Regions from separate parts of the Telluria sp. ZB4P34 genome, predicted to be linked through region 2. Evidence: riboswitches for the same ligand, from Rfam matches in the RefSeq annotation. Region 2 holds a riboswitch; the other holds the start of a gene.
The links. Region 2 has a riboswitch for thiamine pyrophosphate ahead of AC56KL_RS02260 (TonB-dependent siderophore receptor). Riboswitches for the same ligand answer to the same signal wherever they lie in the genome.
Positions count from the first base shown of each region.

Region 1 (4,541 bases), on a different contig from region 2:
CGGAACTCGAAGCGCGCTTTCGACAGCGCGTTGTCGCGCATCTGCGCGCCCGGATGACCCTTGGCCAGGTCGGCCGCGTGGGCCGCGATCTTGTAGGTGATGATGCCGTCCTTGACGTCCTGTTTGTCTGGAAGGCCGAGGTGCTCCTTGGGGGTGACGTAGCACAGCATGGCGGTGCCGTACCAGCCGATGGTGGCGGCGCCGATGCCGGAGGTGATGTGGTCGTAGCCGGGCGCGATGTCGGTAGTCAGCGGCCCCAGGGTGTAGAACGGCGCTTCGCTGCACTGTTCCAGCTGCAGGTCCATGTTCTCCTTGATCAGGTGCATCGGCACGTGGCCGGGGCCCTCGATCATGGTCTGCACGTCGTGCTTCCAGGCGATCTGCGTCAGCTCGCCCAGGGTCGTCAATTCGGCCAGCTGGGCTTCGTCGTTGGCGTCGTAGATCGAGCCGGGCCGCAGGCCGTCGCCCAGGCTGAACGACACGTCGTAGGCCTTCATGATCTCGCAGATCTCCTCGAAATGCGTGTACAGGAAGGACTCCCGATGATGCGCCAGGCACCACTTGGCCATGATCGAGCCGCCGCGCGAGACGATCCCGGTCAGGCGCTTCGCCGTCATCGGCACATAGGCCAGACGCACCCCCGCGTGGATGGTGAAGTAGTCGACGCCCTGCTCGGCCTGTTCGATGAGGGTGTCGCGGTAGATGTCCCAGGTGAGCTCCTCGGCCTTGCCGCCGACCTTTTCCAGCGCCTGGTAGATCGGCACCGTCCCGATCGGCACCGGCGAATTCCGAATGATCCATTCGCGCGTCTCGTGGATGTGCTTGCCGGTGGACAGGTCCATCACGTTGTCCGCGCCCCAGCGGATCGCCCAGGTCATCTTTTCCACTTCCTCGCCGATCGAGGAGGTGACCGCCGAGTTGCCGATGTTGGCGTTGATCTTCACCAGGAAGTTGCGGCCGATGATCATCGGTTCGATTTCCGGGTGGTTGATGTTGGCGGGGATGATGGCGCGGCCGCGCGCTACTTCCTGGCGCACGAACTCGGGCGTGATCTCTTGCGGGATGCTGGCCCCGAAGGACTGGCCCGGGTGCTGGCGCGACAGCAGGCCGGCCATGCGCGCACCGACCGGTCCGGAGTCAAGCAGCGTGGCCAGGTATTCCTTGCGGCGCAGGTTTTCGCGCAGGGCGACGAATTCCATCTCCGGCGTCACGATGCCCCGGCGCGCGTAGTGCATCTGGGTGACGTTGCGCCCGGCGCGTGCGCGGCGCGGCGTGCGCTGCAGCTCGAAGCGCAGCGCGGTCAATCCCGGGTCGCGCAGGCGCGCCTTGCCGTAGTCGGAGGTGGGGCCGGCCAGCTCCTCGGTATCGCCGCGCTCGAGGATCCATGGCAGGCGCGGCGTACCGAGGCCGCGGCGGATGTCGATGCTGGCCGCCGGGTCGGTGTACGGGCCCGAGGTATCGTAGACGAACAGCGGCGGATTGGCTTCGCCGCCGAAGCTGTCAGGCGTGGGCGACAGCGAGATTTCGCGCATCGGCACGCGGACATCGGGCCGGCTGCCTTCGATGTAGACCTTGCGGGAATTCGGGAAGGGTTCGATGGCCGCCTGGTCGACCGTGGCGGTCGCGGCTTCGAACAGGGGTTTGGCAGTGAGTGGTGCGTTCATGTGGCTCCTTTGCGGAGCCAGCAAAGGAGTGTGCCAGGTACGGCCGCGCAGGCGCATGTGCGCCCTGGGCTGTGTGCTGACTGCTTCCCTTCGCTGGCATTATCCAGATCAGGTTCGGAGGGTATTTCTCACCCGCGTGTCACATTCGCGACAGCAGGACCCCTAGCGTGTGCCGCGCCCGGCTTCCCGGAACGCAGCGCGGCGGATTATAGCGCCATCTACTCTATAATGGTTCTTTTCGCACAATTTTTCGCTACCACACTATGGAACTTGCCAAGTCTTTCGAGCCCGCAGACATTGAACAATACTGGCGCACCGAGTGGGAACAGCGCGGTTACTTCACCGCCACCATGGAAGACGGCAAGCCGTCGTTCAGCATCCAGCTGCCGCCGCCGAACGTGACCGGCACCCTGCACATGGGCCATGCCTTCAACCAGACCGTCATGGACGGCCTGACCCGCTACTACCGCATGCGCGGCTACAACACCGCCTGGATCCCGGGCACCGACCACGCCGGCATCGCCACCCAGATCGTGGTGGAGCGCCAGCTCGACGCCCAGAAGATCTCGCGCCACGACCTGGGCCGCGAAGCCTTCGTCGAGAAGGTCTGGGAGTGGAAGGAAAAGTCGGGCAACACCATCACCGGGCAGATGCGCCGCATGGGCGCCTCGGCGGACTGGAAGCGCGAATACTTCACGATGGACGAGAGCCGCACGAAAACCGTGGCGGAAGTCTTCGTGCGCCTGTATGAACAGGGCCTGATCTACCGCGGCAAGCGCCTGGTCAACTGGGACCCGGTGCTGGGCACGGCGGTCTCCGACCTGGAAGTCGATTCGCAGGAAGAAGACGGCTCGATGTGGTACATCAAGTATCCCCTGGCCGACGGCTCGGGCCACCTGACGGTCGCCACCACCCGCCCTGAAACCCTGCTGGGCGACGTCGCCGTCGCCGTGGACCCGACCGACGAACGCTACGCGAGCCTGGTCGGCAAGCTGCTCACCCTGCCGCTGACCGGCCGCCAGATCCCGGTGATCGCCGACAGCTACGTGGACAAGGAATTCGGCACCGGCTGCGTGAAGATCACGCCGGCCCACGACTTCAACGACTACGCGGTCGGCCAGCGCGCCAAGCTCGCGCCGATCAACATCTTCACGCTGGACGCCAAAATCAACGAGAACGGCCCGAGCCAGTACCAGGGCCTGGACCGCTTCGCCGCGCGCAAGCAGATCGTCGCCGACCTGGACGCGCAAGGCCTGCTGGCCGAGGTCAAGCCGCACAAGCTGATGGTGCCGCGCGGCGACCGCACCGGCGTCGTCATCGAGCCGATGCTCACCGACCAGTGGTTCGTCGCCATGAGCAAGCCGGCGCCGGAAGGCACGTTCAACCCGGGCAAGTCGATCACCGACGTCGCGCTGGAAAAGGTCGCCAGCGGCGAGATCAAGTTCGTGCCCGAGAACTGGACCACTACCTACAACCAGTGGCTGGGCAACATCCAGGACTGGTGCATCTCGCGCCAGCTGTGGTGGGGCCACCGCATCCCGGCCTGGTACGCCGAAGACGGCCAGATCGTGGTCGCGCGCGACGACGCCGAAGCACAGGAAAAGGCGAAGGCACAAGGCATCACGGGCGCGTTGCGCCGCGACGACGACGTGCTGGATACCTGGTTCTCCTCGGCCCTGGTGCCCTTCTCGACCATGGGCTGGCCGGAAGACACCCCGGACATGAAGCACTTCCTGCCGTCCTCGGTGCTGGTGACCGGCTTCGACATCATCTTCTTCTGGGTCGCCCGCATGGTGATGATGACGACCCACTTCACCGGCAAGGTGCCGTTCGAGACCGTGTACGTGCACGGCCTGGTGCGCGACTCGCAAGGCCAGAAGATGTCCAAGTCGAAGGGCAACACGCTCGACCCGATCGACCTGATCGACGGCATCGACATCGAATCGCTGGTTGCCAAGCGCACCACCGGCCTGATGGACCCGCGCGCCGCGGACAAGATCGCCAAGGCCACCCGCAAGGAATTCCCGGAAGGGATCCCGGCCTTCGGCACCGACGCCGTGCGCTTCACCATGGCGAGCTACGCTTCGCTTGGCCGCAACATCAACTTCGACCTTGGCCGCTGCGAGGGCTACCGCAACTTCTGCAACAAGCTGTGGAACGCGACCCGCTTCGTGATGATGAACACGGAAGGCAAGGATTGCGGGCAGCCGAATCCGGAAGACCTGTCGCAGGCCGACCGCTGGATCATCTCCCTGCTGAACCGCGTCGAACTCGATATCGCCCGGGGCTTTGCCGACTACCGCTTCGACAACATCGCCAGCAACATCTACAACTTCGTCTGGTACGAGTACTGCGACTGGTACCTGGAACTGGCCAAGGTCTCGGTCCAGCAGGGCACGGAAGCGCAGCAGCGCGCCACCCGCCACACCCTGCTGCGCGTGCTGGAAGTGGTGCTGCGCCTGGCGCACCCGATCATTCCTTTCGTGACCGAAGCCCTGTGGCAGGCGATCGCGCCGATGGCGGGCAAAGGGTTGGGCGAAAACCGCGACAGCATCATGCTGCAGCCCTACCCGCTGGCCGACACTTCGTTCGTGAGCGAAGAGGCGGAAGCCTGGATGGAGCAGCTCAAGGCCCTGATCGACGCCACCCGCAACCTGCGCGGCGAGATGTCGCTGTCGCCGTCGGTGCGCGTGCCGCTGATCGTCGAACCGGGCAATGCGGAAGACCGTGCACGCATGGCGGTGTTCGCGCCCTACATCCAGGCGCTGGGCAAGCTGGCCGAGGTGCAGATCGTCGATGCGCTGCCGGAATCGCCGGCCGCCGTGTCGATCGTCGGCACCACCAAGCTGATGCTGAAGGTCGAGATCGACGTCGCCG
Region 1 is NZ_JCASIF010000005.1:157,745-162,285, forward strand. Features, by position in the region: gene thiC (phosphomethylpyrimidine synthase ThiC) at 1-1,664, opposite strand, end outside; TPP riboswitch at 1,733-1,838, opposite strand; gene AC56KL_RS11545 (valine--tRNA ligase) at 1,928-4,541, shown strand, end outside.
Region 1: linked by a shared signal. The riboswitch ahead of thiC (phosphomethylpyrimidine synthase ThiC) and the one ahead of AC56KL_RS02260 (TonB-dependent siderophore receptor) in region 2 are both predicted to bind thiamine pyrophosphate.

Region 2 (4,541 bases):
GACAGGTCGGCATAGGTCGGCTTGTCGCCCACCAGCCAGTCGCGCGGCTCGGGGTTGGTGAGAAGGCGCGAAAAATAGCCGAAGAACTTGGGCAGGCGCGTCTCGATGAAGTCGGCGGCGCGCCGCTGCGCTTCCGGCTTCTGGTCTTCGTAGTACAGCGAAGTGGCGATCGGGTGGTGGCTGTCGTGGATCTCCGTGACGAGATCGGCGATGGTCAGCTGCAGCTGGTGCGTCCACAGCCGGCCCGGGTCGGAACGCGGCGCCAGCGCATGCTGCTCGCCCAGGTACAGCAGGATATTGGCGACCTGGCCGATGGTCTGCTCGCCCGCGCGCAGGAAGGGCGGCGCGAACGAAGGATGGGCTTCGGTCTCGAGCGCCGACAGCAACAGGTCCATGCCCCCTGCGCGGCGCGCCACGTCCACGTATTCGGCCCCGGCTTCCTCGAGGGCGAGCCGGACGAACTCGCCCCGTCCCTGAATACCCGGCCAGTAAAAAAGTTCATACGCCATCTCGCACCTCCGGTCTGCTTCGGTCTGGCGCAATTATCGATGATGAATCGGAAGCGTGTCGCCGCACAAACATGGTAATCTTGTGTTGCCTGTCAGGCGAAAACAAAAAGTCGCAAATGACGCGAAGGAGGATGCCAACAGCCATCCCTTATCGCGCGTAGTCATTGCCATCCGAGAGAGACAACATGAACGCCACCCTGTCCAGCGCTTCCCTCCTCCATTCCCTCCTCCATTCCCTGACTTATCCAGGCACCAGTTAGCTCCCGGCACAAATGCATGGCAGAATATGGTTTCTGCTGTGCAAGCCCGTTCTCGACCGGGCGGGCATCGAAGATAAAGACTGAGGCGCCGACTGCGCCCGTAACTTTACGCCGAATGGAGCGTCCCATGATTTTCGCTCACCTTTCCAGGTCCTGGCGCGCACGCCGCAGCCAGACCTCGCCCGCGTCGTGGGTGCTGAGCATCGTGCGCAGCCTGCGTGTGCTGCGCTACTGGCGCGAACACCAGGCCCTGTGCCGCCTCGACCTGGTGCGCCGCTTCGTGGCAAGCGCGCCACACGACGACCTGTTCCACCACCTGAGTCACCGCAGCTACCTGTCCAGGGACCTGAGCGCACGCCAGCGCGTGCAGTGCGTGCTGTCGCACTACCGTTTCGAGGATGCCGCCTTCAGCAACGCCTACCACCAGGCCGTGTATGGCGGCGGCGGGCTCACGCTGTGGCAGCATGCAGTCCAGCTTGAGAGCGGCGAGCACGATTTCGTCCTGCGCCTCGAGATGGCGCCGCGCCTCGATGCGGAGGGCGACCTCACCATCTCGCTGGTCGCCGACGGCAAGTACCTGCACCGGCTTTCCTACACCTGGGTGGACGGCCAGCTGGCCGGCGTCAACCTGCCGACCGTGCCCTTCCTTACCCGCAACCAGGGCCGCTGGACCGACTCCGGCGCGGCCTTCGACGCCTTCGAGGAAGCCTTCCCCAACAATTCGCCGAGCTTCTTCTGCTTCGCCGCGATGCAGGGCGTGGCGCAGGCGCTGGGCATCGACCAGGTCGTGGCCATCAAGTGCACCTCGCACATCGCCTACGATCCGGCGGACGTGAAGCATTTCGAGAACGCCTACGACGGTTTCTGGAAGATCCTGGGCGGGGTCGAGATGCCTGGCCGCAGCTACCTGATCCGCCTGCCCTTCTACCTGAAGCCGCTGGCCGACATGCCGTCCAAGCACCGCAAGCGCGCCGCCCAGCGCCGCGAATTCTGGCGCACCATCGGCGACTCGACCCGCACCACGCTGCTGCGCCACCTGGCGCCGGCGGCCAGCACCCGGGCCCGCACCGCGGCGGCGCCGGCAACGGCCGAAGCCTGAACGGCCGGCCAGGCGGCGCGCCCGTGTTTTTCCGCGGGGGCCGTCCGGCGCCGCAGGCTGCGTGACAATCGGTGAGCATTTTCCAGCATGCGCCGTGCTACCGTGATTGTCATCAACACGGATGCATGCAAGCCGTGTGCCGCGCCGCTCCACTACCCGAAAGCGCTCCCATGAACATCCTTGTACTTGCTACCCTGCTGCTGGCTGCTTCGTCCTCGAGCGCCGGGACTGCGACAGCGCGGACGCTCACCTACGAAGCGGTGACGGCCCATTCGCCGACCGGCATCAGCCGCCTCAGGCTCACCCAGGTCGACGGCGACGCCTACGCGGTCGACTTCCAGATCGTCGCGCCCAACCAGACCCAGCACAAGGGCCACGTCCAGGGCCTCGCCACGCGCGACGGCCAGCGCCTGACCCTGCGCGCAGTGAACTTCATCGAGGGCGGCGTCGTCGACGAGCGTCCGCTGTGCACGATGGTGATCGATGCGGACGACACCCATGCCCGGGTCGTGAGCGCGCACCATTGCACCGGTTTCCGCGGCGCGGCCGCGAGCTTCATGGAACAGGGACAAGACCTGAAGCGGGTGCCCTGAGCCCGCCCCGGCCGGGCGCCGGAAATCGCCGCCCTCCGCCGGTCCTTGCCACTTTCACCACGCCCGCCCGGGTCCGTGGTACACTGCCGCCTCGCTAGGGGTCCTGGTGCGCGCGAAGCGCGTTGCCGGGTGAGAGATACCCTTCGTACCTGATCTGGATAATGCCAGCGAAGGAAAGCGCAACGCAGTTCCCATCCTCCTTGCCCTTCCCCCACGTTGGCTCCGGCTTTTTGTTAAAAGCAGCGCGCCCTGCCGTCCATGGCGCGCGAAGACGAGCACACCATGACATTCAACCTGAAGCATTCCGTCCTCCCCTGCGCCATCCTGCAGGCCTTCTCCGTCGCCGCGTTCGCACAGGACACCGGCAGCCTCACCTCGGTGGTCGTCACCGGCAGCCGCTGGGTCGCCAGCGACCGCGCCAGCATTGGCGGTTTTTCCGACGCGCCCCTGCTCGACACCCCTGCATCGATCACGGCCATCGACCGCAGCAAGATGCTCGACCTGTCGATCCGCAACGTGTCGGATGCGGCCCGCCTCGACGCCTCGGTCGGCGACGCCTATAACGCGGTCGGCTACGCCGAGCAGTTCTCGATCCGCGGCTTCGCGCTCGACAATGCCAACAGCTACCGCAAGGACGGCATCGCGATCCCCGCCGACACCCAGATCCCCCTCGAGAACAAGGAGCGCATCGAGGTGCTGCGCGGCCTGGCCGGGCTGCAGGCCGGCGTCGCCGCGCCGGGCGGCATGGTCAATTTCGTGACCAAGCGCCCGACCAGCGCGCCGCTGCGCTCGGCGCTGGTGGAAGTGAGCGAGCGCGGCACCCTGCACGGCTCCATCGACCTCGGCGGGCGCTTCGAGGACCGCCGCTTCGGTTACCGCATCAATGCCGCCTTTGATGACCTGAAATCCTACGTGCGCGGCGCCGACGGCGAGCGCCAGTTCGTATCCGGCGCCTTCGACTGGCAGATCAGCCCGGACGCGCAGCTGGCGCTCGACCTCGACCACCAGCACCGCGCGCAGGTCACCGCGCCGGGCTACCAGCTGCTGCGCAATGAAGTCCTGCCCACCGGCATATCCCCCAAGACCCTGCTGAACGACCAGCCCTGGACCAAGCCGGTGGAGACCGACAGCAGCAACCTGGGCCTGCGCTTCGAATACCGCCTCGCCCCCGACTGGACGGCGACGGTCAACGCCAACAAGCACTGGTTCAAGCGCGATGACTACACCGCCTTCCCCTATGGCTGCGGCAACGAGGGCGACGGCTTCTATCCGGGCTACTGCTCGAACGGCGACTTCGACGTGTACGACTACCAGAGCGTGGGCGAGCGCAAGACCCCATGGGGCGCGCAAGCCATGCTGCAGGGCCGCTTCGCCGTCGGCGCCGTGCGCCACCAGCTCACCGTTGGCGCGGCCCTCTCGGAGCGCCGCGACAGCTTCGGCGAGTACGTGTACGACTACGTCGGCTACAGCAACATCTGGAACAGGCGCATCGTGCCGCCGGTTTCGCCGGACCGTACCACCGGCCCGGTGATGGTGCGCCGCATGGACCAGGAACGCGCCCTGTTCGCGCAGGACGTGATGAGCCTGTCGCCGCAGTTCACGCTGCACGCCGGCCTGCGCTACGTACGCCTCAAACGCGATGAACTGGCCGAGATCGGCCAGCCGTGGGTGCACGCGCGCGACAGCTTTGTGCTGCCGAGCGTGGCGCTGGTCTACAAGCCGGCGCGGGACTGGAGCGTGTACGGCTCGGTGAGCCATGGCCTGCAGCACGGCGGCATTGCCGAGATGGGCACGGAAAACGAGAACACCGCGCTGCCGCCGGGCCGATCGAAACAGGCCGAGCTCGGGGTGAAAGGCGTGGTGGGCAATGCCCTCATGCTGTCGGCCGCCGTGTTCGACATCCGCCAGGGCCTCGAATACGTCAATGCCGCCAACATCCTGGTGCGCGCCGGCCAGCAGCGCCACCGCGGCCTCGAATTCGCGGCCCAGGGACGTCTCGATGCGGACCTGAACTACAGCCTGTCGCTGATGGCGCTCGAAGCAAGGCAGACCGGCACCGGCGACCTCGAAGTCGAGGGCA
Region 2 is NZ_JCASIF010000001.1:510,742-515,282, forward strand. Features, by position in the region: gene AC56KL_RS02245 (glutathione S-transferase) at 1-509, opposite strand, end outside; gene AC56KL_RS02250 (DUF535 family protein) at 897-1,868, shown strand; gene AC56KL_RS02255 (hypothetical protein) at 2,039-2,461, shown strand; TPP riboswitch at 2,548-2,654, shown strand; gene AC56KL_RS02260 (TonB-dependent siderophore receptor) at 2,744-4,541, shown strand, end outside.